DNA from 2 places in the Brevundimonas sp. FV1ye4L genome. Region 2 is predicted to be linked to the other one. Evidence: riboswitches for the same ligand, from Rfam matches in the RefSeq annotation. Region 2 holds a riboswitch; the other holds the start of a gene.

Region 1 (10,933 bases), 1.2 Mb from region 2:
CGACGATTGTGTCGCCGATCGAGGCGTAGCGGCGCTTGGAGCCGCCCAACACCTTGATGCACATGACCCGGCGGGCGCCCGAATTATCGGCCACTTCCAGGTTAGTTTGCATCTGGATCATAAGATCAGATCCTTCTGATTACGAGGCGGAGGCGTTGGAAAGGACTTCCCAGCGCTTCAACTTGGACTTCGGGGCGCACTCGACGATGCGAGCAATGTCGCCGACTTTGAGCGCGTTGGCTTCGTCGTGGGCGTGATACTTCTTCGAAAGACGAACGATCTTCTTCAGAACCGGGTGCAGCAGCGTGCGCTCCACCTTCACGACGACGGTCTTGTCGCCCTTGTCGGACACGACCACGCCTTCAAGAATTCGCTTGGGCATATTCGTTTCCTTACGAGGCCGCACGCTTCTCGCGCAGAAGCGTCGAGATGCGGGCGATGTCTTTGCGGACTTCACCAACGCGGTGAGTCTTTTCCATTTGGCCGGTGGCCGCCTGGAAGCGCAGGTTGAACTGTTCCTTCTTGAGCTTCAGCAGCTCGTCGGACAGTTGGTCGGTCGTTTGCGACCGCAGATCGGCGATCTTGGTCATTAGGCGGCTACCTCGACATGGGCGATGCCGGCGTCGATGCGGGTCACGACCTTGGTGCGGACCGGCAGCTTGGCGGCGCCGAGACGGAGGGCTTCACGGGCGACTTCGTCCGTGACACCGTCGATTTCAAACAGGATGCGGCCCGGGTGGCAGCGCGCGGCCCAGTGGTCCACGGCGCCCTTGCCCTTACCCATCCGGACTTCGGCCGGCTTGCCCGTGACGGGCAGGTCGGGGAAGACGCGGATCCAGACGCGGCCCTGGCGCTTCATCTGGCGGGTGATCGCGCGGCGAGCCGCTTCGATCTGACGCGCCGTGATGCGTTCCGGCTCCAGCGTCTTCAGGCCGTACGACCCGAAGTTCAGCGAGAAGCCGCCCTTGGCCGAGCCGTGGATGCGGCCCTTGAAGGCCTTGCGGTACTTGGTCTTCTTCGGTTGCAACATGACTTAGTTCTCACGTCCCCGGTCGCGACGCGGACCGCGGTCGCCACGGGGGCCGCCGCGTTCGCGGCCTTCGTTCGAGGACGGACCCGACGCTTCCTGGGCCCAACGCTTGTCCTGGGCCATCGGATCGTGCTCGAGCACTTCACCCTTAAACACCCAGACCTTCACGCCGATGATGCCGTAGGTCGTCTTGGCTTCGTAGAAGCCATAGTCGATATCGGCCCGCAGGGTGTGAAGCGGCACGCGACCTTCGCGATACCATTCCATCCGCGCGATTTCGGCGCCGCCCAGACGACCCGAGACATTCATCCGAATGCCCTTGGCGCCCAACCGCATCGCCGACTGCATCGACCGCTTCATTGCGCGGCGGAATGCAACACGACGTTCCAGCTGCTGCGCGATGTTCTCGGCGATCAGCTGCGCATCGGTTTCCGGCTTGCGGACTTCGATGATGTTCAGGTGAACTTCACCTTCGGTGCGCGCCGAGATGTCCTTGCGGAGCTTCTCGATGTCAGCGCCCTTCTTACCGATCACGACACCCGGACGGGCGGCGTAGATGGTGATGCGGCACTTCTTGTGAGGGCGCTCGATGATGATGCGCGACACGCCGGCGGCGGCCAGACGTTCCCGCAGCCACTCGCGCAGCTTCAGGTCCTGGTGCAACAGGCGGGAGTAGTCGGCGCCGGCGGCGAACCAACGGCTGTCCCACGTACGGTTCACGCCGAGGCGCAGACCGATCGGATTGATTTTCTGACCCATCAGGCGGCCTCGCCGGCTTCACGGACCACGATGGTGATCTCGCTGAACGGTTTCAGGATGCGCGACGAACGGCCACGAGCACGGCTCGCGAAACGCTTCATCACCAGGTTCTTGCCCACGAAGGCCTCGGCGACGACGAGGTTGTCGATGTCGAGGTTGTGGTTGTTCTCAGCGTTCGAGATCGCCGAATACAGGACCTTGCGGACGTCAGTCGCGATACGCTTACGGCTGAATTCCAGCTCGTTCAGCGCCTTCTGAACCGGCATGCCGCGAATCGATGCGGCGACCAGGTTCAGCTTTTGCGGGCTGATGCGCACGTTGACCAGCTTGGCGCGGGCCTCGGTCGGGGCGACCCGACGAATGTTCTTGGTCTGGGCCATCAGTTACTTCCTTTTGGCCTTCTTGTCCGCCGCGTGACCCGGGAAGTTCCGGGTCGGGGCGAACTCGCCGAGCTTCATGCCGACCATCTCTTCCGAGACCGACACGGGCACGTGCTTCTGACCGTTATGGACGCCGAACGTCAGACCGACGAACTGCGGCAGGATGGTGGAGCGGCGCGACCAGGTCTTGATCACGTCCTTGCGGCCCGACGTTTGAACGGCGTCGGCCTTCTTGAGCAGATACCCGTCGACAAACGGGCCTTTCCAGGAGGAGCGGGCCATTCTTAGCGAGCCTTCTTAACGTGGCGGGTACGGATGATGTACTTGTCCGTAGCCTTGTTCTTGCGGGTACGGGTGCCCTTGGTGTCCTTACCCCACGGCGTGACGGGGGTGCGACCACCAGAGGTCCGGCCTTCACCACCACCGTGCGGGTGGTCGATCGGGTTCATGGCGACGCCGCGGACGTGCGGGCGGAAGCCCATGTGACGCTTGCGACCAGCCTTGCCGAGGTTCTGGTTCATGTGGTCGGGGTTCGAAACCGCGCCCACAGTGGCCATGCAGCCGTCCAGAACCATGCGCAGCTCGCCCGAGCCGAGGCGGATCTGGGCGTAGCCCTGGTCGCGACCCACCAGCTGGGCGTAGGCGCCGGCCGAGCGGGCCAGCTGAGCGCCCTTGCCCGGCTTCATCTCGATGTTGTGGATGATCGTACCCACCGGCATCGAACGAAGCGGCATGGCGTTGCCCGGCTTCACGTCGGTCTTTTCGCCCGCGATCACCACGTCGCCGGCCTTAAGGCGTTGCGGCGCGATGATGTAGGTCTTCTCGCCGTCTTCGTAGGTCACGAGGGCGATGAAGGCCGTGCGGTTCGGATCGTATTCCAGACGCTCGACCGTGCCGACCATGTCCCACTTGCGACGCTTGAAGTCGATCTTGCGGTACAGGGTCTTGGCGCCGCCGCCGCGGAAGCGGACCGCGATGCGACCGCCCTGCCCGCGTCCGCCCGACTTGGTCAGGCCTTCGGTCAGCGACTTTTCCGGACGGCCCTTGTGGAGCTCCGAACGGTCGACCAGCACGAGGGCGCGACGGCCCGGCGAGGTCGGATTGTAATGTTTCAAGGCCATCTGATCAGAGCCCCGTGGTCACGTCGATCGACTGGCCGTCGGCCAGGGTCACGATTGCTTTTTTGATGTCCACGCGACGGCCCAGGATACCCCGGAAGCGCTTGGTCTTGCCCTTTTGAACCAGGGTGTTGACCTTCAGGACGTTGACTTTGAACAGGCTTTCGACCGCCGCGGCGATCTCGTCCTTGGTCGCCGTGTCGGCGACGCGGAAGACGACCTTGTTCTGCTCGGACAGGATCGTGGCCTTTTCGGTGATCACCGGAGCCAGGATGGTGTCGTAGTGCTTGGCGGTAGGTTGAGCGGCCATTACGCGGCTTCCTTATCGCTGAAGCGGGCTTCGATCGCCTCGATGGCGGCCTTGGTCAGCACCAGCTTGTCAGCCCGCAGGATGTCATAGACGTTCAGGCCGGCGTTCGGCAGCACGTCGATGTGCGGGATGTTGCGTGCGGCCAGGCCGAAGTTCGTGTCGACTTCCGGACCCGCGATGATGAGAGCCTTGGTCCAGCCCAGCTTGCCGAGCGTCTCACGCAGCGAGGCGGTCTTGGCTTCCTTGACCGAGACGGTGTCGACGACGATCAGGTCGCCCGACTTCACCTTGGAGGACAGGGCGTGACGCAGAGCAAGCGCGCGGATTTTCTTCGGCAGTGAGAAGCCGTGGTCGCGAACGACCGGACCGAAGGCGCGCGAACCGCCGACAAACTGCGGTGCACGGCGCGAACCGTGACGAGCGCCGCCGGTGCCCTTTTGCTTGTACATCTTCTTGCCCGTACGAGAATTCTCGTTGCGGGTTTGAACCTTGTGCGTACCGGCGCGGCGCTTGGCCAGTTGCCAGTTGACGGTGCGGGCCAAGATGTCGCCGCGGATGTCGGAGATGCCGAAGACGGCGTCCGACAGCTCCACGTCGCCAGCGGCCTTGCCGTCGAGTTGGATGACAGAGAGTTTCATTACGCTTCACCGCCTTCGGTCGCTTCGACGGGGACTTCTTCAGCCGGGGTCGAGGCGGGTTGAGCAGCAGACTTGCTCGACTTCAGCGCACCGGGGAACGGAGCGTCAGCCGGGCGAGCCTTCTTGATGGCGTCGCGAACCTTGACGTAGCTGCCGTCATGACCAGGGACAGCGCCCTTGATCAGGATCAGGCCACGCTCGGCGTCCACGCGGACGACGGTCAGGTTCTGGGTGGTGACGGTTTCGGTCCCGTAGTGACCGGCCATCTTCTTGCCAGGGAAGGTGCGACCCGGGTCCTGACGGTTACCCGTCGAACCGTGCGAACGGTGCGAGACCGAAACGCCGTGGGTGGCGCGAAGGCCGCCGAAGTTCCAGCGCTTCATGGCGCCGGCGAAACCCTTACCGATGGTCTCGCCCTGGATGTCGACCTTCTGGCCCACCAGGAAGTGTTCAGCCGACAGTTCGGCGCCCACGTCCAGCAGACCGTCCGCATCGACGCGGAACTCGGTCACATAGGCTTTCGGTTCGACTTCCGCCTTGGCGAAGGTCTCGCGTTGAGCCTTGTTGGTGTTCTTAGCCTTCTTCGTGCCAGCGCCCAGCTGGAGAGCGACGTAACCGTCACGCTCCTGGGTACGTTGGCCGACGACCTGGCAGCCGTCGAGCTGCAGCACAGTGACCGGTACGTGCGCGCCGTCATCGGCGAACACGCGGGTCATGCCCAGCTTCTTGGCGATCACGCCCGTGCGCATCGGATCCCGCCTCTTTCTACTTTAAATCTTGATCTCGACGTCCACACCGGCGGACAGGTCGAGCTTCATGAGCGCGTCCACGGTCTGCGGGGTGGGGTCGATGATGTCGAGCACGCGTTTGTGCGTGCGGATTTCAAACTGCTCACGCGACTTCTTATCGACGTGCGGCGAGCGGTTCACGGTGAACTTCTCGATCAGGGTCGGCAGCGGAATCGGACCGCGAACGGTCGCGCCGGTGCGCTTGGCGGTATTAACGATCTCGCGCGTCGAGAAATCGAGGACGCGGTGATCAAAGGCCTTGAGCCTGATGCGGATGCTTTGATCCATATCGGTGCTTACTTCCAATGCGGTCGGAGGACCGCGTCCCTGTGAACCATTTCAAAGACCGAAGGCCTTCGGGCAAAAAGCCCTCAGGGAACGCAAATCCGCAAAAACGATCGGCCCACGCAGTCGCCCGCGAAGGCCGTTGAAATCCCAAGAAGCTGCAAAGAACAGTGACTTAGGTCGTTCCTGCGGACCGCGTTTGCAGCGAACTGCACAGCCGGTCCAACAAGAGTGGTGGCTTATGCCTATCGATTCTGATTTCGTCAAGCGCGCAAACCCCGGCTGAGACAGGATTTCGTCACGCGGGTTCCAGCGCCGGCGACGCCCCGGAAATCGCCCGGGGGCGCCCGGCTTCATCGACCGCCACCATGACGAACTCCGCCGCTGCAGACCGCCGCCGGTCGCCCGTCAGCAGGCCCTCGGCCCACAGTTCAACCTCTATAGTGACGGAGGAACGGCCGACCCGCGTCGCGCGCGACGCCAGCTCGATCATGTCGCCTTCTCTTATGGGAGAAGAGAAATCGATGCGGTTCGACGCCGCCATGACCATGACGGCCCTGGCCTTGCGTGTGGCGCAGACGAAGGCCGCCTTGCCCATCAGCTTCAGGGCGTCGCCGCCGTAGAGGGTGCCGTAGTGATTGGTCCAGGTCGGGAAGACCATCTCCACCGCCCGCAGCCAGCCGTCGTCCCGAGGCGTGCCCTCCATCAGAGGCGGCAGGTCGCCCTGCCCTTCCTCTCGCGGCGCCACCATGTTGAAGACGCCCCGCGTGCACAGCCGCCGCTCCCCGCTGACCGGCGCCTCAGCCCAGAGCTCGACCTCGACACCCATCGAGGTGCGCCCCACACGTACAATCTGACCCCTCGCCTCGACCATCTCGCCGATCCGGGCGGGGGCGGCGAAGTCGATCCGTTCGCATCCGGCCGTCACGGTCGGCCGCCGCGCATGACGCGCAGCGGCCAGGAAGGCGACCTTGTCTAGGTGCGCCAGTCCGACGCCCCCGAACAATGTCCCGTGGTGATTGGCATCCCCCGGGAACACCATATCTATAAGCGTGACGCTCACGCCGCGATGGCCTCCAGACGCGCGGCCTTGGCGGCCGACACCATATTGGCCAGCGCCGCCTTGGTTTCCGGCCAAGCGCGGGTCTTCAGGCCGCAGTCCGGGTTCACCCACAGCCGATCCGCCGGCAGCTTGCCCGTCGCCGCCGTCAACAAGGCCGCCATCTCATCCACCGACGGCACGCGCGGCGAGTGGATGTCATAGACGCCCGGTCCGATCTCGGCCGGATAGCGATAGTCGGAGAAGGCGTCGAGCAGCTCCATCCTGGACCGCGAGGTCTCGATGGAGATGACGTCCGCATCCATGGCCCCGATGGACTGGATGATGTCGTTGAACTCGGAGTAGCACATGTGGGTGTGGATCTGGGTCTCGTCCCGGACGCCCGAGGCCGTGATGCGGAAGCTTTCGACGGCCCAGTCCAGGTAGTCCGCCCAATCCGCCCGGCGCAGGGGCAAGCCCTCGCGCAGGGCCGCCTCGTCGATTTGGATCACGGCGGCGCCGGCCGTCTCCAGATCCGTCACCTCGTCACGGATGGCGAAGGCGATCTGACGACAGGTCGTGTTGCGCGGCTGGTCGTCGCGCACGAAAGACCAGTTCAGGATGGTCACCGGGCCGGTCAACATGCCTTTCATCGGACGGTCGGTCAGGGATTGGGCGTAGCGCCACCATTCCACCGTCATGGCCTTGGGCCGCGAGACGTCGCCATAGATGATCGGCGGGCGAACGCAGCGCGAGCCATAGGATTGCACCCAGGCCGCCTTGGTGAAGACGAAACCCGACAGTTGCTCCCCGAAATACTGGACCATGTCGTTGCGCTCGAACTCGCCGTGCACCAGCACGTCCAGGCCCAGATCCTCCTGCCATTTCACCGTCCGCGCCGTTTCCTCGCGCAGGAAGGCGGCATAGGCCGCATCGTCGATGACGCCCTTGCCGTGGTCGGCGCGGGCTTTGCGGACTTCGGCCGTCTGGGGGAAGGAGCCGATAGTGGTGGTCGGATAGGCGGGCAGGTTCAGACGCCGCTGCTGGACCTGGCGACGGATTTCGAAGCTGGAAGTCCGGCTGGCCAGGGCTGGGTCGGCATCCGCCGCACGAGCCTGAACCTTCGGATCATTGATGCGGGGCGAGGTGCGACGCGAGGCGACGGAAGCGGTCGAGGCGTCCAGCGCCGCCTTTACCGCAGCGCGTCCTTCGTTCAACGCCCGCGCCAGGGTCGCCAGTTCGGCCACCTTCTGAACAGCGAAGGCCAGCCAGTCCTTGATCTCGGGATCGAGGGCAGTCTCGCGTTCCAAGTCGATCGGCGTGTGCAGCAAGGAGCAGGACGGGGCGATCACCACCTTACGTCCCGCAGCGACCAAAGGCTCGACCTTGTCGAGCACGGCGTTGAGATCGGCCTTCCAGACATTGCGGCCGTCGATGACGCCCAACGAAAGCACCTGATCGACCCGCGTCGCCGATGCGACTTGCGCCAGTTGCTCCGGCGCCCGGATCAGATCGATGTGCAGGCCGTGAACCGGCAGGCGCAGCGTCGTCTCCAGATTATCGCCCAGGGCCCCGAAATAGGAGGTCAGCATCAGTTTGATCGGCGGCGTCACATCCGTCAGCACGCGGTAGGCGTGGTCATAGGCGGCCTTCGCCTCGTCGCTCAGGTCGGTGACCAAGCAGGGTTCGTCCATCTGGACCCAGGTGGCGCCCGCGCGGGCCAACGACCGCAGCACCTCCGCATAGACCGGCAGCAGGCGTGGCAGCAGGCTGAGCACGTCGAACGTCTCGCCCCGCGTCTTGCCCAACAGCAGATAGCTGACCGGGCCCAGCAGCACGGGCCGGGTCTCGATGCCCTGGGACTTGGCTTCCAGATATTCATCCAGCGCCTTGGTAGAGCCGAGGCGGAACACCTGGTCGGCGGTGAACTCCGGCGCGAGATAATGGTAGTTGGTGTCGAACCATTTGGTCATCTCCATCGCCGGCGTCCCCTCGCCGCTCGCATGGACATGGCCGTGTGCGCAGACCTCGTCGTCGCCGCGCGAGCCGCGGGCCATGGCGAAATAGGTGGCCAGATCGACCCGTTCCCCGCTCCAGCCATAGGCGGCCGGCACGCCGCCGACCATGGCGGTCAGATCCAGCACCTGATCATAAAGAGAGAAGTCGTTGGACGGCACGATGTCCGCCCCCAGGTCGCGCTGGCGCGCCCAGGTCAGGCCGCGCAGCTCAGCGGCGGTGGACAGCAGGGCCTCGGAGTCCAGCTTCCCGGCCCAGTAGGCCTCTAGCGCGGTCTTCAGCTCTCTCTTTGGGCCGATGCGGGGAAAGCCGAGGGTGGCGACCTGGACGGTGTGGCGGGTCATGACGTTCGAAACCTGTGTTGTGGCCAGGTTTCGGACAGGGTCGCGCGGACGCCGACGCGGACGTGCAGGGTCCGGCGGCGCGCATGCGGCCTGACCGGGCACCCCGCCGGAGGACGTTATCTGTCGGGGCAGGTCTCCTGGCTCACGGGTCGACGCCTCGGGCCCGGCCTTCCCGGCGCGAACGCCAGTGACACGAGATGGACCCTCAACTCGCCGCTTACAGTTGCGGGGGCAGCGCCGGTTTCACACCGGCTTCCCTCTTAGCTCTGGGCGCCAAACGACGCACAGAGACCACGACGGATGCAAAGAACGGCATAAACCCAGCTTCGTCAATACACATAAGGATATGCTTATATGATTATGTGATTGCTCGATCTTAACCCTTTGCCTCGAGATACGCGCACCCCTGACACATTGCAGCCACAAGGCGTGGCCGATGGGCCACATGGCAGTTTCAAGACACTTATATAACGGCGATTTAATGCTCAGCTTGGCCGCGTCCTGATAGCAGCCGCCCTCCCCGGACCCCCATCCGGGTCAAGACTGCTAAGGACAAAAGAAAATGAAGACGATCCTCCTCGCATCGGCCGCCGCCGCCCTGTTCGCCGCTCCGGCCTTCGCCCAAGACGCCATCGGCTCGGTCGGCGTGACCTACTCCAACCCTTCGATCGAAGTCGCAGGCAATGACGTTGACGCCGACGTGTGGACCGTGGACGGCACGGTCGCCCTGCCGGCCGCCGACTGGACCGTGACCCTGAACGGAGCCGTCGACTACACCAAGGCCTTTGGTGAAGAAGACGTCACCGGCGTCGCCGCCGCCCACCTGACCAAGATGTGGACCGCAGACGTCCGCGCCGGCGCCTTCGTCGCCGCCAACGACATCGGTTCGGGCAACGATCCCGTCTGGACCGTCGGCGCCGAAGCCCAGAAGTACCTGTCCAACGCGACCCTGACCGGCCTGGTCGCCTACACCACGGCTGACGATGTCGACGCCGACATCTGGACCGTCGGCGGCGACGCCGCCTTCTACGTCATGCCGAACCTGCGCCTGAACGCCGGCGTCAGCTACAACAACGTCGACGTCACCGGCGGCGACGTGGACGCCTGGACCTATGGCGTGGGCGCCGAGTACGAAATCGAAAACACCCCGTTCTCGGTCGGCGCTTCCTACACCCGCGCCGACGTCGACTCGATCGACGTCGACACCTGGTCGCTGGGCCTGCGCTACAGCTTCGGCGGCGGTCTGCAAGCGCGTGACCGCGCCGGCGCCGGCCTGAACGTCTCGTCGATCACGAGCGTCCTGGGCGCCTTCTAAGCCCTTCAGGTTTTCCTGAAAGCAGAGGCCCCGGCGGAGCGATCCGCCGGGGCTTTTTCTTTGCTTCTGACACAAAAAGGCCCCCGGGGTTCCACGACCGGGGGCCTTTCCTCTCGCGGCGAGAGACGGGTCTTAGCGCCCGATATGAACCGTTCCGGATCCGACGATGGAACGGGAAACTGCGCCGGTCGCGGCGGCGACGCGGACATCGCCCGATCCCGCGATGGCGACGCTGAGGTCTCGCGTGGTTCCGCCGAAACGGACGTCGCCGGAGCCGCCGATAGCCACCGACAGCTTGTCCATTCGGCCTTGCCGGATGTTGACGCCCCCGGAACCGCCGATGGACACGTCGCCGCGACCGTTGACGCCGGCCACCTCGACGCTGCCGGAACCACCGACCGCCGTCTTGAGGTTTCCGGTCGCTCCGGCGGAGATCGAACCCGATCCGCCGACGTTGGCTTCGAGCGAACGGGACGTGCCGGCGCGAACCGACCCTGACCCGCCGACGCCCAACTCGAGCGGGCCGTCCACATTGGCGATGGTCCAGGTCCCGCATCCGCCGCTGTCGAGTTCAACGGAACGCGCACCGCGTCCCACGGAGCCGAAGACGGCGCCGCCCGCGCTGACGTCCACATTGCGGGGGGTCCGCACCACGATCATGGGGGCGTCCTCCAGACGGATGCGACCCAGATCCCGCACCTCGACGGTGGCGCCCTGACCCGGCTGGGCGGCGTCGGCGCGGCCGGAGTTGCAGTTGCGTATGCCGTCGCTTCGCCCCCAGAAGCCGTTGCGGCGAAGCCCGCCGTCGATCTCGACGTCGCGGCCGTTGCGGCGCACCTGGATGGCGGGCAGGCGCGAACGGCCTTGCGTCACCTCGACGCCGATGTCCTGACGATCCTCGACGATGACGA
Region 2 (10,933 bases):
AATTGAGACGGATCGATCGATGTTCCTCGAAGGCGAGGTCAACTGGACGCTGATCTTCGGCGTCATGGCCGTAATCGGCTACGCCATAGCCGCCGTCGCCCTGTGGTTCGCCGTGACCCACGGCGCTCGTCACGCCAGCGCCACCGACCAGCTCGACATGGTCCAGAAGGTCGCCGAGTCCTCGGACAAGCGCTTGTTCGAGACCATGAACGCCGTGCCCGTGGCCATGGTCGAGACCGACAGCACCGGCAAGTTCGTCTTCGCCAACCGCGCCGCCCACCAGTTGCTGGGCCGCCGCGACGCCGAACTTCTGGGCCTGCGCTTCCACTCTGCGACCTGGGGCATCACCTTCCCGGACGGCAAGCCGATCCCGGCCGACCTGCTGCCCAGCGCCCGCGCCCTTCGCGGCCAGACGGTGCGGGGCTTCCAGCACCTGATGATGAACGCCGCGACCCGCAAGAAGATGCTGGTCTCGGTCACCGCCATGCCGATCGAGAACGACCGGGGTCAGGTCACCGGCTCCATCGCGGCGATCGTCGAGACCGACGTCCTGACCACCCCGGCCATCGAACCCGCGCCGCCGCCGCCTCCGCCGCCGGCGGGCCGGGCCAGCCTGGCCGACCGGGTGTTCGACGCGGCGTCCAGCGCCCTGGTCGTGGTCGATACCGAAGGCCGCATCCTCCAGGCCAATCGCACGGCCCTGATCATGCTGGGTCGCGGCGAAGGCGTGACGGGATCCGACTTCGCCGATCTGTTCCTGCCGCTGGACCGGCGCACCGAGGGCCGACAGGCCCTGCGCGCCGCCCTGTCCGTCGAGGACGAGAGCCCGGCGCCCATCGAGACGGTCGACGCCGACGGCGCCGGCATCCGCTGGGCCCTGCTGCCGCTGACCGACGAGACTGATCGGCCGGACGCCATCCTTCTGGCCGGCTCCGCCATGGTGGAGGCCCCGTTTGTCCATGTCGCGCCCCCTATCGAGGCCCAGAGCGACGTGGCGCAGGAGAACGAGAACGGCGCAGACGGTTCCGATCCGGTCGCGGCGGCGGTTCAGGCGGCCCAGGCCGATTTCGCTCGGCGCGAACGCGAGATCCTGGCCGCGCACAACCAGGCCTTGCTGGATACGATGGCGCAGGCGGAACGGGCCGAGCGCCTGGTCCGCGCCGAACTGGAGGCCGAGCGCCGCATGGCCAATGTCGGCCGTCTGGCGGGCGGCGTAACGCATGATTTCAACGCCCTGCTGGGGGTCATGACTTCGGCTCTGGACCTGATGCTGCGCCATGTCGATGAGCCCGAGCGCGTCCGTCGCCTGGGCCAGGCCGCCCTGGCCGCCGGTCAGCGCGGCGAACGCCTAACCCGGCGCCTGAGCGCCTTCTCCCAGGACGAGGACCGGACCAATTTGCAGCGGCTGGACATCGGCGTCTTCCTGGCGGGGCTGGAGTCCAAGCTGCGTCTGCTGGCGGGACCGGCCATCGACCTGATGATCGAGACCCCGGCCCAGCCCGCCTTCGCCCGGATCGACCCTGCGGCCTTCGAGGCCGCCGTTCTGGCCCTGACCCGAAACGCGGTCGAAGCCTCGAACGGCGCAGGCTCGGTCGCGGTTCGTCTGGCGGTCCTTGCGGACGGCGGCCTGAGGCTGAGCGTTCGCGATTCCGGCCCTGGCATGGACGCCGATACGGTAAGACGCGCTGCGGAGCCCTTCTTCACCACCCGCCCCGACGCGGCGGGCCTGGGCCTGTCGCAGGCCTTTGCCTTTGCGCGGCAGTCCGAAGGCGTCCTGGCCATCGACAGCACCCCAGGCGAAGGCGCGGAAGTCTCCGTCACCCTGCCTTCGGCGCCAGGTGCCGACGCGGAACGGGTCGAAAACCGGCCTTCCACGGACGAAACGGCCACAGAAACCGCGTCCTGAGCGCCGCCGCCCCCTGCAAAGGTCGATTCCGAGGCCCCATATGACGCGCGGCGGTTGACCCTTGCCGGGTCGGCGCTAGTGTCCGCCCGCCTGCCCCCACGCGCCAGAAGACCAGAGGATATCATGGCCGAAGCCACCGCTCCCTACGACGTCGTCATCATCGGCGGAGGGCCCGGCGGCTATAACGCCGCGATCCGCGCCGGCCAGCTGGGCCTGAAGGTCGCCTGCGTCGAGATGCGCGCCACCCTGGGGGGCACCTGCCTGAACGTCGGCTGCATGCCGTCCAAGGCCCTGCTGCACGCGTCGGAAATGTTCGATGCGGCCAACAGCGAATTCGCCAAGATCGGCATCGAGGTCCAGCCCAAGCTGAACCTGGGCCAGATGCACAAGTCCAAGGACGACAGCGTCACCGCCCTTACCAAGGGGATCGAGTTCCTGTTCAAGAAGAACAAGGCCGACTGGATCAAGGGCCGGGGCAAGATCGTCGGTAAAGGCAAGGTCGAGGTGACCGCCGCCGACGGTTCCGTCCAGACGCTGGACGCCAAGAACATCGTCATCGCCACCGGCTCGGAGCCCACCCCCCTGCCCGGCGTCGCTTTCGAGGACGGCAAGGTGATCGATTCCACCGGCGCCCTGTCCCTGCCGGCCGTGCCGAAGAAGCTGATCGTGATCGGCGCCGGCATCATCGGCCTGGAGCTGGGCTCGGTCTGGCGCCGTCTGGGCGCCGAGGTGACCGTGGTCGAGTTCCTGGACCGGATCACGCCGGGCATGGACACCGAGGTCGCCACCGCCTTCCAGCGCACCCTGACCAAACAGGGCATGAGCTTCAAACTGGGCGCCAAGGTCACAGGCGCCAAGTCGGTCAAGGACGGGGTCGAGCTGACGGTCGAGCCCTCGGCCGGCGGCGCCGCTGAAACCCTCAAGGGCGACGTGGTCCTGGTCGCCATCGGCCGCCGGCCCTACACCGAGGGCCTGGGTTTGGAGAGCGTCGGCGTCACGCCGGACAAGCGCGGCTTCATCGACCATGACCACTTCAAGGTCGCAGAGGGCGTCTGGGTGATCGGCGACGTGACCCACGGGCCGATGCTGGCGCACAAGGCGGAAGAAGACGCCGTCGCCGTGATCGACACCATCGCCGGAAAATACGGCCACGTCGACTACGCCCTGGTCCCCAGCGTGGTCTACACCTTCCCCGAAGTGGCCTGGGTCGGTCAGACCGAGGACCAACTGAAGGCCGCCGGCGTCGCCTACAAGAAGGGCAAATTCCCCTTCACCGCCAACAGCCGCGCCAAGATCAACCACGAGACCGACGGTTTCGCCAAGGTGCTGGCCGACGCCGCCACCGACAAGGTCCTGGGCGTCCACATCATGGGCCCCCAGGCCGGCGAAATGATCCACGAAGCCGCCATCACCATGAGCTTCGGCGGCGCCTCGGAAGACATCGCCCGCACCAGCCACGCCCACCCGACCCGTTCAGAAGCCGTCCGTCAGGCGGCCATGGATGTCGAAGGCTGGATGATGCAGGCCTGATCAGGCGCGACTTGCCAGGCTTCTGAATGAAAAAGGCCCGCCCGGGGATCGCCGGGCGGGCCTTTTGCTTGGGTCTGGGCGGATGGGGCCTAGGCGGCCCAGGACGTCCGGTCGTCCTGCGCATGACCGCCGCGCGCGGCCTCGCCGATGCGGAACCGCGACACCAGTTCGGCCAGCTTCTCGGCCTCCTGGCTCAGCGCCTGGTTGGCGGCGGTGGTCTGTTCGACCATGGCCGCGTTCTGCTGGGTCGTCTGGTCCATCTGGTTCACGGCGACGTTGATCTCGGCCAGGCCCACAGCCTGTTCCTTGGCCGAGGCGGCGATCTCGCTCGCCAGCTGGTTGATTTCGGCCACCTGGCTGATCAGGGCGGTCAGGGCGCCGCCGGTCTGGGACACCAGCCGGGCGCCTTCGCCGACGCTGGCGCTGGAGGCCGCGATCAGGCCCTTGATCTCGCGCGCGGCGTCGGCTGAACGTTGCGCCAGGGCGCGCACTTCCGACGCCACCACGGCGAATCCGCGACCCGCCTCGCCCGCGCGGGCCGCCTCGACGCCTGCGTTCAGCGCCAACAGATTGGTCTGGAAGGCGATTTCGTCGATCACGCCGATGATTTCGCTGATTCGGCCCGACGTCGCCTCGATCTCGCCCATGGCGGCGGTGGTGTCGGCGATGATCTGTTCGCGCGCGCCAGCCCCGCCACGGGCCTGGGCCGTGATTTCGGCGGCGGACTGGGCGCCCTCGGCCGTCTTGCGAACGGTGACGGTGATCTGGTCCAGGGCGGCGGCGGTCTGTTCCAGGGCGGCGGCCTGGCGTTCGGTGCGGCGCGACAGGTCGTCGGTGGCGCCTGACACCTCCGTGGTTCCCGCCCGCATGGCGCCGACCAGTTCGATGATGTCGCCCATGGTTCCCGCCAGGGTGTCGACGGCCGCGTTGTAGTCGTCCTTCAGCTTGCGGCTGCGCTCGGCGAAGGTGGCGGTGATGCGGTGGTTCAGGTCGCCGCGCGCCAGGGCCGCAAGCCCGTCGCCCAGCGCCTCCACCACCACGGCGTCCTCTTCGGCCAGACGCTCGCGCTCGGCTTCGCCGGCGGCGCGGGTGGCGCGGGCGGCCTCGCGCATGGCCTCGGTCTCGGCCTCGCTCTCTTTCTGGCGGACGGCGGCGTCGCGGAAGGCGATGACCGCGCGGGAGATCTGGCCGATGTCGTCGCCGCGAGACACCCAGGGGGCGTCGAAGTCGGTGCGGCCCTGACGCAGGGCTTCCATCCGCTCGCACAAGGCCTTCAGCGGCGAGAACATCCGGCGCGAAACAACCAGGCAGGCCCCTACCACGAGCAGGGCGGCGACCAGACCGCAGGCGAACAGGGCGATCATCACCTGGTTCACCGAGGCCATGAAGTCGACCTTGGGTATGCCGACGTACAGCACGCCAATGGTCTGGCCTGCGGCGTTCTTGATCGGGTCGTAGGCGACGAAATAGGGTTTGCCGAGGATTTCAGTCTGGCCGCGATAGGGCTTGCCGGATTTCAGCACAGCGTCATAGACGGGGCCCGGCTTCAGCTTGGTGCCGACGGCGCGGGAACCGTCGTCCTTGACCACATTGGTCGTGACCCGTAGGTCGTTCAGGAAGACGGTGGCCGTGCCGCCGACCAGGGCCTTGATCCGGTCGACCGGCTCGACGAAGTCGTTCATCGGCGTCGAGCCGACATAGAGTTTGCCGTCCCGCGCCGAGAAGCCGTCGCCATAATCGGCCAGGACGTCCCAGGCGACGCGCATATTGGCTTCTTGCCGCTCAGCCGCGTGGGCTTCGGCGTCGCGGGTCAACAAGACCGCGGCCACGGCTGTCAGGACGAGCGTCAGGACGCCGAGGGCGGCGATGACCATCAAGGCCGTCTTGGCCGAAAGGGAGAGCGCGCTGAGTTTCATGGCCGAATCCGCACAAGTCTAATCTAGCTTAGGAAGGACCCTCCGCGAACAGGGTTAAGATTTACAATTGATAGGTATTAATCCTTACCTTGAGCCGAGCAGGCCTCTCAGCCGGTACAGGGTTTCCAGCGCGTCGCGCGGCGTAAGGGCGTCGGGGTCTACGGCCTGCAAAGCCGCCTCCACCTGCGACGGGCCGCGCGCCGGCTCCGGCTCGGTCACGGCGAACAGGGGCAGATCGTCCAGCCGCGCCGTGGCGGCCTTTTCGCCCTCCAGCCGCTCCAGCACTGATTTCGCCCGCGCGACGACCGCCAGCGGAACCCCGGCCAGCTTGGCCACCTGCACCCCGTAAGACCGGTCCGCCGCCCCCGGGGCCGCCTCGTGCAGGAAGACCAGATCCCCGTTCCATTCCCGAGCCGTCATGGACAGGTTGCAGACATGATCGAGCCGCGTCTCCAGCTGGGCCAGCTCGTGATAATGGGTGGCGAACAGGGTGCGTGCCCGATTGACGTCGTGCAGGGCCTCGGCCGTGGCCCAGGCGATGGCCAGACCGTCATAGGTCGCGGTGCCGCGCCCGATTTCGTCCAAGACGACAAAGCTGCGCGGCGTGGCCTGGGTCAGGATGGCGGCGGTCTCGACCATCTCCATCATGAAGGTGGAGCGGCCGCGCGCCAGATCGTCGCCGGCCCCGACGCGGCTGAACAGCCTATCCACCACGCCCAGACGCATCGACCGCGCCGGAACGAAGGCCCCGGCCTGGGCCAGGATCACTAGAAGCGCGTTCTGGCGCAGGAAGGTCGACTTGCCCGCCATGTTTGGCCCGGTGACGATGGCCAGGCGCGCGCAATCCGACCCTGACCCGTCCAGCCGTGCATTATTGGGCGTATAGGGGTCGCCCGCCGCCTTGACCGCCGCCTCGACCACCGGATGCCGCCCGGCCTCGACGGAAAAGACCAGGCTGTCGTCCACCACCGGCCGGGTCGCCCCGACTTCTTGCGCCCATTCCGCCAGAGCCGCGTGGGCGTCGAGCTCGGCCAGGGCCTCGGCGACCGCCTGCAGCGGCTGAGCCAGACGCGCGACCTCGCGCCGCCAGGTCTCGAAGATCTCGGCCTCGATGGCCAGGGCGCGATGGCCGGCCTGGCTGATCTTGGCGTCCAGTTCCGACAGTTCGACGGTGGTGAACCGCACCTGGCTGGCCAGGGTCTGGCGGTGGATGAAGGGGCTGTCCGGCCCGGCCCGCAGCAGGCCTTCCGCCGCCTTGGCCGAGGTTTCCAGGAAATAGCCCAGGACGGCGTTGTGCTTGACCTTGAAGGCCACCCCGGATTCCGCGACGGCGCGCGCCTCCAGATCAGCCACCACCCGGCGGCTGTCGTCGCGCAGGGTGCGGGCGGCGTCCAGTTCGGGGCGATAGTTGGGGCGCACGAAGCCGCCGTCGCGCGCCAGATGCGACGGCTCGTCCACCAGGCCCTCGGCGAGGTCAACCATAAGCCGCGACACGTCCGGAGACAGGGTCAGCCGGTCCAAAGCCAGGGCGATGCGGCGGGGCTGACCCGTGATCGGATCCACCTGGCCGATGAACAAGCCGGCGATCCCCTCTGCAATCGACAGTCCCACGCGCACCGCCGCCAGGTCGCGCGGCCCCCCCCGTCCCAGCGCCAGTCGCCCGACCGCCCGCGCCACATCGGCCGAGGCCTTCAGGCCGTCGCGCAGATCGCGCCGCAGGTCGCGCCGCTCCAGCAGCCATTCGACCGCGTCGAGTTGTTCATTGATCGCCAGCGGATCGCGCAACGGCCGGGCGATCCGCTCCGCCAGGGCCCGCGCCCCGCCCGAGGTGACGGTCCGGTCGATACAGGCCAACAGCGAGCCTTCGCGCTCGCCCCTCTGAGTCCGGTCGATCTCCAGACTGGTGCGCGTTGCGGGGTCAATGGCCAGGAAGCCGCTCTCGCCCAGACGGCGCGGCGGGGCCAGGGCCGGGACCTTGCCGGCCTGGGTCGTCTCCAGATAGGCGGCGATCAGGCCCATGGCCGAGACCTCGGCCTCCTCAAAGGCGCCGAAACCGTCCAGAGCCGCGACGCCATACAGCCGCTCGACCCGCGCTTGGGCCGCCTGGGGCTCGGCGATGGCGCTGGCCAGGGCCTGGACCACGCCGCCGGACCCGTCCAGGGCGTCACGCGTCGTCGGGTCCGAATAGATCCGGTCCGTGACCAGAACCTCGGACGGACGAAACGCCGCCAGGGCCGCACCCAGATCCTCCAGCGCACAGGCGACGCTGTCCACGGCCCCAGACGACAGCTCCACCACCGCCACGGCCGCCCGGCCCTTGCGCACCGCCACCGCCGCCAGCCGGTTGGCGCCGCGCGCGTCCAGCAGACTGTCCTCAGTCAGGGTGCCCGGCGTCACCACCCGCACCACGCCGCGATGGACCACGGCCTTGCCGCCGCGCTTCTTGGCCTCGGCCGGATCTTCCAGCTGTTCGCAGATGGCGACCTTGTGGCCCAGGCGGATCAGCCGGGCCAGATAGCCCTCCATGGCGTGGACCGGCACACCGGCCATGGGGATGTCCTCGCCCTGGTGCTTGCCCCGCTTGGTCAGGGTGATGCCCAGGGCCGCCGCCGCCACCTCGGCGTCCTTGAAGAACAGTTCGTAGAAATCCCCCATGCGGAAGAAGAGTATGGCGTCCGGCTGTCCGGCCTTGGCCGTCAGATACTGCGCCATGAAGGGTGTCGCCCCTTCCAGCGAGGCGGCGACTTCGGGCGAATGTTCGGGGGAGGGAAAAGCGGGCGCGTTCATATGCTGTCAGGGTGAAGGATCACAGCCGACCGCTCAAGCCCGTTAACGGCTCTTGCACAGGCTTCTCCCCCCTGCGATAGGCCGCGTCAGGCGGTTAAGGGAACACGGTGAGACACCGTGGCTGTGCCCGCAACTGTAGGCGGCGAGAGCGTCGTCCGTCCGGGGTTCTTCACCCCGGCGCCACTGGGTGACTGGGAAGGCGAGGACGGCGGTTTATGACCCGCAAGCCAGGAGACCTGGCCGCCTAATGTCGCTCGTCCGCTGTCCGGGACCAGACAGAGGCGCGGGGATTCTCGTCGTAGCGACCCGATCTTGCGCCGTCCGGACCCTTCAGGCCCGGCGGATCGGCTCGCTCATACCGGTTCCTCGCGCGCACTCGCGGAGCCGACATCGGGGATTCTCGCTCAATGAAGCGCTCCATTCTTCTGTCTACGGCGGCGATCGCCGCCGCCCTCGCCGCGCCCGCCTTGGCGGCCGACGACGTGACTTCGCTGGACGACGTCGTCGTCACAGCCACCCGCATTCCCGCCATCGTCGAAGACACGCCCGGCGCACGCGTCATCGACTCCAAGACCATCGAACAGCGCGGCGCTGTCTTCGCCGCCGACATCCTGTCGGACGTGCCCGGCCTGTCGGTGACCCGTTCAGGGGCTTTCGGAGGCGTCGCCCAGGTCCGCATGCGCGGCGCGACGCCGGGCAAGACCCTGGTCCTGGTGGACGGCGTCTCCGTCAACGACCCGGCCGAGATCAATGGCGCCTATGACTTCTCCGGTTTCGATCTGGGCGACGTCGCCCGGATTGAGGTCTTGTCGGGGCCGCAGTCGTCGCTGTGGGGGTCGGACGCCATCGGCGGCGTGATCGCCTTCACCACCAAGCAGATCGACGGCCTGCGCGCCGAGGCCGAGGCCGGCAGTTTCGACACCGTGCGCGGTCGCCTGGCCGCCGGCGTCGCCAATGAGACCTATGCCGTCAGCGCCTATGTTTTGCACTTCGACACCGACGGCATCTCCGCCGCCGACGAGGCCGACGGCAATCCCGAGGCCGACGGCTTCACCAACACCACCGTCGGTCTGAAGGGGCGCTACGCCGTCTCCGACACGGTCAAGTTCGACGGCTCGGCCCGCTGGTCCAAGAGCGAGGCCGATCTGGACGGCTTCCCGGCCCCGACCTACGCCCTGGCCGACACCGACGACACTCAGGAGTCCGAACAATGGTCTGGATTCGGCCGCGCCAGCCTGACGGCCCTGGGCCTGAAGCACCAGTTCAGCGTCTCGGCCTCCGACATCGAACGCACCTCCTACAGCGGCGGCTTCGGCTCCACCTTCAGCGGCGACCGGCAGGCCTATCGCTGGCAGGCCGACGGCGCGGCACGGGGCGTGACCTACGCCTTCGGCGCTGAACGCGATGAATCCTCGGCCGACCTGTCTTCGGGCGAGGCGCGTGACCTGGCGACGACCTCGGTCTTCGGCGTGGCCCAATACGATATCGGCGCCCTGAACCTGACCGGCGGCCTGCGTTACGACGACACCGACGATTTCGGCTCAAAGACCACCGGCCGGATTTCGGCGGCCTATGATCTGGCCGGCGGCTTCATCCTGTCCGGCGCCTATGGCACGGGTTTCAAGGCCCCGACCGTCAGCCAGGCCGTCTGCGACTACTGCTACGCGCCCCTGCCCTGGCCGGAACTGAAGCCGGAAACCGCTGACAGCGTCGAGATCGCTCTGGGCTGGGCCTCGGCCGACGGCCGTTTCGACGGTCGCGCGACCTTCTACCGCCTGAACGTGGACGATCAGATCACCTATTCCGCCGGTCGCTACATCAATGTCGCCAAGACCCGTTCCGACGGGGTCGAGCTGGAAGGCCGCGCTCAACTCGGGGCCGGATTCGACCTGACCCTGGCCTATGCCTGGACCGACGCCGAGGACCGCTCGACGGGCGCCCGTCTGCTGCGCGTGCCTGAACACGCCGGTTCGGCGACCCTGGGCTGGACGGGGGATCGGCTTTCGGGCGCCCTGACCGTCCGCGCCGAGGGCGACCAGGATGATTCCGGCGGCGTGCGCGACAGCTTCGTCACCGCGAATCTGAACGCGGCCTATCAGCTCACCGATCAGGTCGCGCTGACGGCCCGTGTCGAGAACCTGGCCGACGAGCAGTATCAGCAGGTGCTGGGCTACGGCGAGCCCGGTCGGTCGGCCTATGTCGGGGTCAGGCTGCGCTACTGATCCGCGCGCGGGCGTCGGCGGCGAAGGCCGCCGGCGCCTCGAGCGCCAGTTCCGACCAGTTCAGATCGGGGCTGGGCGCATGGGCGGCGGCCAGGATGGCGCGCAGTTCGGCGGCCGAGGCGACGCTGGCCACCACACGATCCACAGCCTTCAGTGAAAAGGCGTAGGCCAGGGCCGCCTGCATCGGGTCGCAACGCCGTTCCGCCAGGCGCCGCCGCGTCCGCGACAGGACCTGGGCATAGTCGGCCAGATGCGAGGGCAGGTCGTCCCCGCCTGAGAACAGCAGGCCGCCGGCGAAGACGGAGGCCAGATGGACCTGGGCGCCGACGGATTTGAGCTCGTCCAGAACCCCTTCCGCCGCAGCGCGCTGATCCAGAAGATTGCACGAGACCTGGACCACATCGGCCTCAAGACGACGGGCCAGCAAGGCGGGCCCGTCCTCGATCGTGGCGCAGAAGCCGATGCTGCGGAATAGGCCGCGATCCTTCAAAGATTGAAGACGATCCCACAGGGCGCGGCCTTCGGCGCCGGCCAGATCGGCCGCGTTGTCGACCAGCAAGGCCTCGCCGCGC

Evidence for each region. A riboswitch is a leader RNA that binds a small molecule or an ion and turns the genes downstream of it on or off. The one in region 2 is predicted to bind cobalamin.
Region 1: it holds a riboswitch for cobalamin, as region 2 does, so the genes downstream of both, metE (5-methyltetrahydropteroyltriglutamate--homocysteine S-methyltransferase) here and ACW17X_RS11610 (TonB-dependent receptor plug domain-containing protein) in region 2, are expected to answer to the same signal.

What each region holds. Positions count from the first base shown of each region.
Region 1 is NZ_CM178734.1:1,199,709-1,210,641, forward strand. It holds gene rplN (50S ribosomal protein L14) at 1-121, opposite strand, end outside; gene rpsQ (30S ribosomal protein S17) at 140-382, opposite strand; gene rpmC (50S ribosomal protein L29) at 393-590, opposite strand; gene rplP (50S ribosomal protein L16) at 590-1,030, opposite strand; gene rpsC (30S ribosomal protein S3) at 1,034-1,789, opposite strand; gene rplV (50S ribosomal protein L22) at 1,789-2,169, opposite strand; gene rpsS (30S ribosomal protein S19) at 2,173-2,451, opposite strand; gene rplB (50S ribosomal protein L2) at 2,454-3,290, opposite strand; gene ACW17X_RS05755 (50S ribosomal protein L23) at 3,295-3,597, opposite strand; gene rplD (50S ribosomal protein L4) at 3,597-4,235, opposite strand; gene rplC (50S ribosomal protein L3) at 4,235-4,984, opposite strand; gene rpsJ (30S ribosomal protein S10) at 5,006-5,311, opposite strand; gene ACW17X_RS05775 (acyl-CoA thioesterase) at 5,607-6,371, opposite strand; gene metE (5-methyltetrahydropteroyltriglutamate--homocysteine S-methyltransferase) at 6,368-8,707, opposite strand; cobalamin riboswitch at 8,818-9,018, opposite strand; gene ACW17X_RS05785 (porin) at 9,270-10,022, shown strand; gene ACW17X_RS05790 (head GIN domain-containing protein) at 10,155-10,933, opposite strand, start outside.
Region 2 is NZ_CM178734.1:2,394,795-2,405,727, forward strand. It holds gene ACW17X_RS11590 (PAS domain-containing sensor histidine kinase) at 1-1,906, shown strand, start outside; gene lpdA (dihydrolipoyl dehydrogenase) at 2,030-3,436, shown strand; gene ACW17X_RS11600 (methyl-accepting chemotaxis protein) at 3,526-5,352, opposite strand; gene mutS (DNA mismatch repair protein MutS) at 5,437-8,139, opposite strand; cobalamin riboswitch at 8,214-8,398, shown strand; gene ACW17X_RS11610 (TonB-dependent receptor plug domain-containing protein) at 8,547-10,361, shown strand; gene ACW17X_RS11615 (aldo/keto reductase) at 10,345-10,933, opposite strand, start outside.